Regions from separate parts of the Micrococcoides hystricis genome, predicted to be linked through region 1. Evidence: predicted binding sites of a transcription regulator. Region 1 holds the regulator's gene; the other holds the start of a gene.

The links. The regulator LexA, encoded in region 1, represses DNA repair genes until DNA is damaged. The targets are predictions, from matches to a motif close to TCGAACANNTGTTCGA.
Region 2: ACFFFR_RS00220 (LysM peptidoglycan-binding domain-containing protein) is a predicted target of LexA. The motif match lies at 2,597-2,612, and genes of this name have one in related genera.

What each region holds. Positions count from the first base shown of each region.
Region 1 is NZ_JBHLUB010000004.1:25,483-29,694, reverse strand. It holds gene ACFFFR_RS03515 (ATP-dependent DNA helicase) at 1-2,108, shown strand, start outside; gene lexA (transcriptional repressor LexA) at 2,131-2,880, opposite strand; gene ACFFFR_RS03505 (LysM peptidoglycan-binding domain-containing protein) at 3,117-3,446, shown strand; gene ACFFFR_RS03500 (histidinol-phosphate transaminase) at 3,544-4,212, shown strand, end outside.
Region 2 is NZ_JBHLUB010000001.1:47,124-51,335, forward strand. It holds gene ACFFFR_RS00215 (protein kinase domain-containing protein) at 1-611, opposite strand, end outside; gene ACFFFR_RS00220 (LysM peptidoglycan-binding domain-containing protein) at 639-2,552, opposite strand; gene ACFFFR_RS00225 (Rv2175c family DNA-binding protein) at 2,780-3,157, shown strand; gene ACFFFR_RS00230 (polyprenyl synthetase family protein) at 3,206-4,212, opposite strand, start outside.

The sequences.
Region 1 (4,212 bases):
TGCCTCAATCTGCTGCTGACTCCCAACCCGCCACGGCCACGTATTCACCGTCGCAGAAAGTGGCCTTGGAGTGGCTGCAGGAAGCTGTCGACGGGTTAGGCGGACAAGAACGACCCGGTCAGGTCACCATGGCCGCCGAGGTCGTCGAAGCTATTGAGAAAAACCGGCACTTGCTCGTACAAGCCGGGACCGGTACCGGTAAGTCTCTGGCCTATCTAGTACCGGCGCTGCATCACGCCATGAACAGCGACAAGCCCGTGGTGATCTCCACCGCTACATTGGCGTTGCAGTCTCAGGTGATGAGTCGTGACCTTCCCCGGTTGTTAGATTCGCTTGAAGACAAGCTGCCACGGGAGGCAGTAACCGCGCTCGTTAAAGGGCGGTCAAACTATGTTTGCCGCAACAAGCTCGCCGGCGGCTTTCCTGAAGACGAGGGGCAAGAAGCCCTGATCGGTATGCTCGATGATGGTGCCGCCGTTCCGTTGACGGAGCAGACTCCGCAGGCAGCCACGTCCTTTGGCTCCGGATTGAGTGAGCTAGGCGAGCAGATCCAACGCCTGCGTGCGTGGGCAGCGGAAACCGAGACCGGCGACCGCGATGATCTCTCTCCCGGAGTTTCGGATCGTGCTTGGCGGCAGGTTTCCGTCAGTGCTCGGGAATGCTTGGGCAGCAAATGCCAGTTCTACGACGAGTGCTTCGTCGAACAGTCACGCGCACATGCGGCAACCGCTGACATCGTGGTGACGAACCACGCGCTCCTAGCATTCAGCGCCATTGAAGGATACGGGGTCCTTCCCGAACACGATGTTGTCATCATCGATGAGGCCCACGAACTCCAAGACCGGATCACCACCTCGGTGTCTACCGAGCTTTCCGCGGCGGCAATGAAGGCCGCCGCCACGAGTACCCGCAAGCACACCTCGGTCTCTCCAGCCTTGTTAGAAGAGGCCATCAAAGACTTCGAGAACGCCTTCAACGCAACTAGTGACGGGTTGCTCGAGATGGGGCTGAATCAGGCCCAAGAGGCTGCTTTGGCTGCCGTGCTCAGTGCGACGCGCACCCTGCTCTCGGATACGAAAGATTCAGGGAAAGACCAAGATGCCGGCCGGCAGGTGGCTCGGTCTCGACTCCAAGCTGTGTACGATGCGGCCGACCGGGTCATGAACTCGGCCCAAGGAATCACTGGCAGCGCTGCGCGCGCGGCAGGTCCTGCCCATGAGGCCCTCTGGCTGACTCGGCCCCGGACGCATGTGCCAGGCAAGGGCTACCAAGATCCAGATCCAATGACGCCGCCACAGTTGTGGGTCGCTCCGATTTCCGTTGCAGGGCCTTTGAAACAGGGTCTGTTGGAGGATCGTACTGTCATCTTGACCAGCGCTACGTTGGCGATTGGGGGCGACTTCGCCTCGGTGGCGGGCAGCATCGGGTTGAGCCGGGAGGAAAGCTCACGCTGGCGTGGGCTGGACGTGGGATCCCCCTTCGACTACCCGAGACAGGGAATTCTGTATGCCGCCCAGCACCTGCCGGAACCAACACAACAGCGTTCCCCGGAAAGCCTGAGCGAAATCAGAGACCTCATGGAAGCCAGCGGGGGAGGTGCCTTAGGATTGTTCTCCTCGATCGCCGCGGCAAAAGAGGTGACGGCCTATATCCGCGATGAACTGGACATGCCGATCTTGTGCCAAGGCGAGTCCAGCATGGCAGACCTGATCCGTCGTTTTTCCGAGGACAAGGACCTGTCCCTGTTCGGCACCATGAGCCTGTGGCAAGGTGTCGATGTTCCCGGGGACGCATTGCGGCTGGTGATCATTGACCGGATTCCGTTCCCACGACCGGATGATCCGATGTCTAAGGCGCGCTCGCTGAAAGTTGCCCGTGCCGGGGGAAATGGCTTCCTGACGGTGTCTGCAACGCATGCGGCCATGCGGCTCGCTCAAGGGGTTGGGCGGCTCATTCGAAGCAGCGACGACCGTGGCGTCGTAGCCATCATTGATTCACGGATCGTCAAGAAGTCATACGGCGGGTTCATCAAGTCGGCGCTACCGGATTTCTGGTCCACAACAGACCGCGACAAGATCTTACAGGTGCTCAAACGCCTGAGCAGCTAGCGGTTGCCCTTACTCCGGGTTCTCAGACTGAACGCAATACGGAGACGACTTTGCCCATGATGGTTGCGTGATCACCAAGAATGGGCTCGTAGTTGGTGTTCTGCGGCAAGAGCCAAGTGTGGCCATCACGCTGGCGGAACGTCTTCACAGTTGCTTCGTCGTCGAGCAAGGCCGCGACAATGTCGCCATTGTGGGCATCCTGTTGTTTGCGAACGACGACCCAATCTCCGTCACAAATGGCCGCGTCGATCATGGAGTCTCCTGAGACCCGGAGCATGAAGAGCTCGCCGTCACCGGTGATCTGTTTGGGTAGCGTCATGACATCTTCGACTTGCTGATCAGCCAAGATCGGTCCACCTGCGGCGATGCGGCCCACGACGGGTACCTGGACCTGTTCGGCTTCGGTCGCGAGTGTGTCGGTCGTTGGTACATAGCCGCCATCGCCCAGCCAGCCACGAGGCATATCCACATTCGAAACTAGGTGATCCCGGTCGGCAACTGCTTGGAGCGGAATGGGCTGTAGAGCATCATTGATCAGTTCGAGAGCGCGGGGCCGGTTCGGATCGCGACGAATGTACCCCATCTTTTCCAGCTGTTTGAGCTGGTGAGTCACGGAGGAGAGGGAGGCCAACCCTGCGGCATCCCCGATTTCACGCATGGATGGCGGATAGCCCCGATCAGCAATCTCCGTCGCGATATAGGTCAAGATGGTGCGCTGACGATCACTGAGCTTGTTCTTGTCTCCGCGTGCTCCGCGTGGGCGACCAGCCATTGAGTATCTCCTTGCGCGAGGTTCTTATCCTGTCGGTGGGCCTTGATTTCCTTGAAATATGCCTAGCACAAGGCTACCGAAAATCGTACGGATATGAAAGGTATCTTCGAACGACACTCGACATTGTTCGAAACTTTGTGCTAGAACTTTTATAGAACAAGACATCGAAGATATGTTCGAAGTCGGTGTTGGTTGGAGGAGTAAGAACTCCAGCTGACGCAGAAAGGATCGTTACAATGGCAACCGCTACTACCGCATTGACATTGACCCGCCGCGGCCGCTTCCTCTTCCGGGGCATGCCGTTACTGGCAGCCATCATCGCCGCCTTGATCGTGATGATGTACCTGTTTGCGGCCCAAACGAACCAAGCCCAAGCTGTCGGCTCCGTTGAAGGCGTCCCGACGAAGCAGGTCACGGTATACGCCGGAGACACCCTGTGGGATATTGCATCTGCTGAGCGCCCAGATCAAGACGTGGCTGTCACCATGATGCAAATTGAGGAGCTGAACGGTCTGGACAAGAACCCACTTCAGCCGGGCCAGAGCATCGAGGTTCCGACTCCATAACTTCTCCGAATGGGTAGTGCCATGAAACTGATCTACCCTTGTATGTGTGAGTCAGCAAATCAATCCCACCCCCGAAACTCCAGAAGAAGCAGCTGCGCTGCAGGAGCTATTGGATCTATTGCCGCTACGTGATGATCTTCGCGGCAAGAGTGCTTACGGTGCACCACAAATCGATGTTCCGGTGCAACTGAACACGAATGAGAACACGCACCCGGTCCCGCAAGATGTTCAGGACGCTGTGGTGAAATACGCCGCGGCTGCTGCCGCGACGATGAACCGCTACCCGGACCGTGAATTTGTAGAATTGCGCGAAGCACTTGCGCTCTACCTGGGACACGACCTGACCAAAGAGCAGATTTGGGCCGCAAACGGTTCCAATGAAGTTCTCCAGCAGATCATGCAGGCCTTCGGCGGGCCAGGGCGCAAAGTGCTGAGCTTCGCTCCCACATACTCGATGTACCCCATCCTGGCTAGCGGGACAAACAACGAGTACATTGCTGCTCCACGAGCCGAAGATTTCAGTCTCAGCCCCGAACACGCTGCCGAACAAGTGCGGCTACACCAACCCCACATTGTTCTGTTGTGCTCGCCTAATAACCCCACCGGAACTGCGCTGGGCCTAGATGTTGTGGAGGCTGTGTACGAGGCAACCGAATCATCCAACTCCATTGTGGTCGTGGATGAGGCCTATGCAGAGTTCGCGCTAGCAGGTACAGAATCTGCGTTGAACATGCTTCAAGGTCGGCCGCGGCTCATTGTGACACGG
Region 2 (4,212 bases), on a different contig from region 1:
AAAAGCATGATGCCCACCGCGTAAATATCCGAGCGTTCATCAGCCTGTTCACCGGTCACCAGTTCCGGTGACACATAAGCCACGGTCCCAACCAAGACATCGGCTGACGTGTGTTGTGTCGCCGGCCGTGAAAGACCAAAGTCGGTGACTTTGATGGAGCCATCCCGCGACACCAAGACATTTTCCGGTTTCATATCACGGTGCACCAGCCCCGCCTGGTGTGAGGCGGCCAAACCGTTGACGATGGACGCCGCGAAGATCAATGCAGCCTTGGGGGAGAGCTTCCGGCGGATATTCAAGACGGTGCGCAGCGTGTTGCCCTCAATGAACTCCATCACCAGATAGGGCAGTCCTGACGGTCCATCCAAACCTTGATCGGTGACCTTCACGATGTGCGGGTGATTCAACTGGGCTGCAGTCAACGCTTCCTGACGAAAGCGATCAGCAATCCCCGGTTCATCCCGTAGCCGATCGTGCAACACCTTTACGGCCACATCGTGGCTGAGCCGCAGGTCTTTGGCCCGGTAAACCTGAGCCATGCCGCCTTCAGCGATCCGCTCGATGAGTTCGTAGCGTTCGCCAAAGGTCTGGCCGACGAGGTTGGTGCTCATAGCACCCAAGCTTATCGAGCTTTGGGGTTAGCGCATATTTGCGCGCACCTTGCGTACATAGTCTTTCGTGTCCGGGTACATGCCCTGGGTCTGGACTCCATGAAGGCCCTGGTAGTAGCCCGCGATGCCTTCATCAACGCTGCGTGCATTGCGCTGCAGATGACGGATGATCGCCACACCAGCCACAACGTTGTCGTGCGGATCCAGCAGGTTCAGCTTGCGACCAACCATCTCGGAAGCCCACTGGCCGGAAGACGGGATGACCTGCATGACACCAATGGCGTTGGCCGGTGAAACCGAGGCATGGTTCAAATGCGACTCGGTGATGGCATGGCCCAAGGCCAGCTTCGGATCAACACCCATTTGTCGTGCCGTGCTGATGATGAGCGACTCCATGTAGGCCTTGGAAGGGATCTGCATGGACAACAGCGTCTGGTAGTTCTTGTTAGCGGCTGCCACTGTCTGTTGCGGGTACACGTAGTGCAAGAAATTAGCAGGGATCGCTTGCGTGCTAGACGCGGCCGAAACAGTTGATGAGCTCTTGGTGTTGCTGGCGGAGCTGGAGGCCTTGCCGCTGAGTTTGAGCTTCTGGCCCGGGTAAATCGTCGAAGTAGACTTCAGCCCATTGGCGCTCAACAGGGTCGACAAGCTAATGCCATTACGGGAGGCAATGCCGGAGAGCGTGTCACCAGACTTCACCGTGTAGGTTCCGCCGGTAGCAGTCGACGCGGACGTGCTCGAGGAAGCCTTGCTAGCGGTAGAGGTGGACGCCGAACCACTCAGCTTCAGCTTCTGCCCCGGGTAGATGACGGAGGAAGACTTCAACCCGTTGGCGCGTAACAGCGTAGCTAGGCTAGTGCTGGTCTTCGCCGCAATGCCCGAGAGTGTGTCACCGGATTTCACCGTGTAGGTGGAAGAGGAGGAGCTGGAGCTAGAAGAGCTCGTTGCTGGACGGCTACTGGACTTTGCGGAAGCAGCAGATCCGCTTAGCTTGAGTTTCTGGCCCGGGTAGATGATGGAGGAAGACTTGAGCCCGTTGGCACGCAGCAGGGTGCTCAGGCTGGTCTTCGTCTTAGCGGCGATGCCCGAGAGCGTGTCCCCCGATTTCACGGTGTACGTGCCGGCAGACTTTGACGGTGCTGCCGACGATGCCGAGCTGGAGCTCTTAGAAGTTACAGCCGATCCGCTCAGTTTGAGCTTCTGGCCCGGATAGATGATGGAGGATGACTTGAGCCCGTTGGCGCGCAGCAAGGTGCTCAGACTGATCTTGGTCTTAGCGGCGATGCCCGAGAGCGTGTCACCGGATTTCACCGTGTAGGTGGAAGAGGAGGCGCTGGAGCTAGAAGAGCTCGTTGCTGGACGGCTGCTGGACTTTGCGGAAGCAGCAGATCCGCTTAGCTTGAGTTTCTGGCCCGGGTAGATGATGGAGGATGACTTGAGCTCGTTGGCACGGAGCAGGGTGCTCAGGCTGGTCTTAGTCTTGGCCGCGATACCGGAGAGTGTGTCCCCTGATTTCACCGTATACGTGGAAGAGCTAGAGCTGGAAGAGCTGCTGGAACTCTTCTTAGCCGTCGTCGAAACGGGGGCAGTTCCACGCAATTTGATGCGCTGACCCGGGTAGATCACGGATTTGCTCGTCAGCCCATTGAGCTTCAGAACGGTTGAGACGCTCAGCTTGTAGCGCTTCGCGATCGAATAGATGCTGTCGCCCGCCTTGACCTTCACCGATGAAGGTACAGAACGAGAGCTTAAAGACTGAACAATCTTGGACTGGGCAAGTGAAATGTTACTGGCGGTCGGCTGTTTTGGCTGCAGTGGGGCAGCAGGGGCTGCCGTGGCAGGAGCAGCGAGGGCGAGGCTACCAAGCGCGACTGCTGGTAGAGCCGTAGTGGCGGCGGCGGTCTTCAAGACGCGCTGACGCGAAGTGCGAGTAACGGACATAGGAGTACTCCCAGGTGAGCGAACTGCATTCACCCTCGAAACCACCGTACATATGTTGGGACTGAATGTAACGCGTGTGAATCGTGATGAAATTGTGACTATTGGTAACTTACCTTAAGCCTTGATAACGATTCAATATCGGTGACGACTTTGTTCGATGCTCGGGCGTGTCGAATCTCAATGGCCAGAGCAGCCCGGTCACAGCCGATGTGTGGGATTCTTGAAGAGTGGAACTTACAGAACTCATCAAAGACTGGCGAACCTTGCCAGATATCGCCGAACTCTTGGACGTCAAAATCACCAAGGTTCACCGTCTTCTTGCCGAAGACGCCCTGCTGGCACACCGCATCCCCAGCGCGAGCGGTGGTAACGACTTAGTTCGTGCTGTGCCTGCCGCGTTCATCGTGGAAGACGGGGAGAAGTCGCGTGTGCTCGAATCGCTGCGCGGCACGATTACGCTGCTGCGCGATGCGCGTTACAGCGATGAAGAAGCCCTGCGTTGGCTCTTTACCGTCGACGAATCATTAAATGGCTCCCCATTGGAAGCACTGCGCAACGGTCACAAAACAGAAGTGCGTCGGCGAGCACAAGCCCTGGCCTGGTAAGCAACAGCATCCCATAGAACCATTCGGGGGCGTTGGGACTGCGTATGGCTATTTTTGCCGGTTGATTGCGGCCTCAGCTAGCGTGCGCAAGCCGGTGCGGACAGCAGTGGGGCACTGGAGAGTGTCGATGTGAGCGAACGCCTCTTGGGCTTTCGCCTCGATCAACTGCTCAATCTTGGTTTCGGCGCCAGAGTTACGAATGAGATCCTGCAGCTCGGCGATTTGCGCCTCGCTGAGCTCGTTGTCACCGAGATGATCATCGATCATTTGCTGTCCAGCAGCTGTGCTGGCGGATCGGGCATAAGCAATGAGCGCGGTGCGCTTGCCTTCACGCAGATCATCACCGCTTGGCTTACCCGTCACGGCCGAATCACCAAACACTCCAAGTTGGTCATCACGTAGTTGAAACGCTTCCCCCAGCGGCAAGGACAGCTTAGACAGCTGCGCCAAAAGTTCGGGGTTCGCGCCGGCGGCAGCAGCACCCAACATCAGTGGTCGCTCGACTGAATACTTGGCAGATTTGTACTGCAGAATCGTCATGGCGCGCTCAAGCGCAACATCAGGGGTGTGGAAACGCCCCGCCGACTCTTCACGAATGTCCAGGTATTGTCCGGTCATCACTTCAAAGCGCATATCGTCGAAGACTTTTCGGGCGCTAGCCGCCGCGTCAGCGCAGCCGGCAGCAATGTCGAGAACCACGCTGGCAAAGACCTCTTCCGACAAGGCCAAACTCAGATCTCCCGCTAGGATTCCGGCAGAGACACCAAAATGCTCGGCATCCTGATCCCAGCCGCGACCGACGTGGAGTGCTTCAAAACTCCGGTGAGCACTGGGCTGTCCACGACGGGTGTCGGAGCGATCCAGAATGTCATCATGGATCAGGGCCGCGGCTTGAAATAGCTCCAAGCTCACCCCCAGTCGCCGGATGCGTTCATCGGTCGGATTACTGCCTGCGATTTGCCACCCGTACCAAGCGAAAAGCGGTCGAATGCGCTTGCCGCCTAGGCTCAACGCCTTAATGCTTGCCACTAGGTCGGTGCCTTCTTTGGCGATGG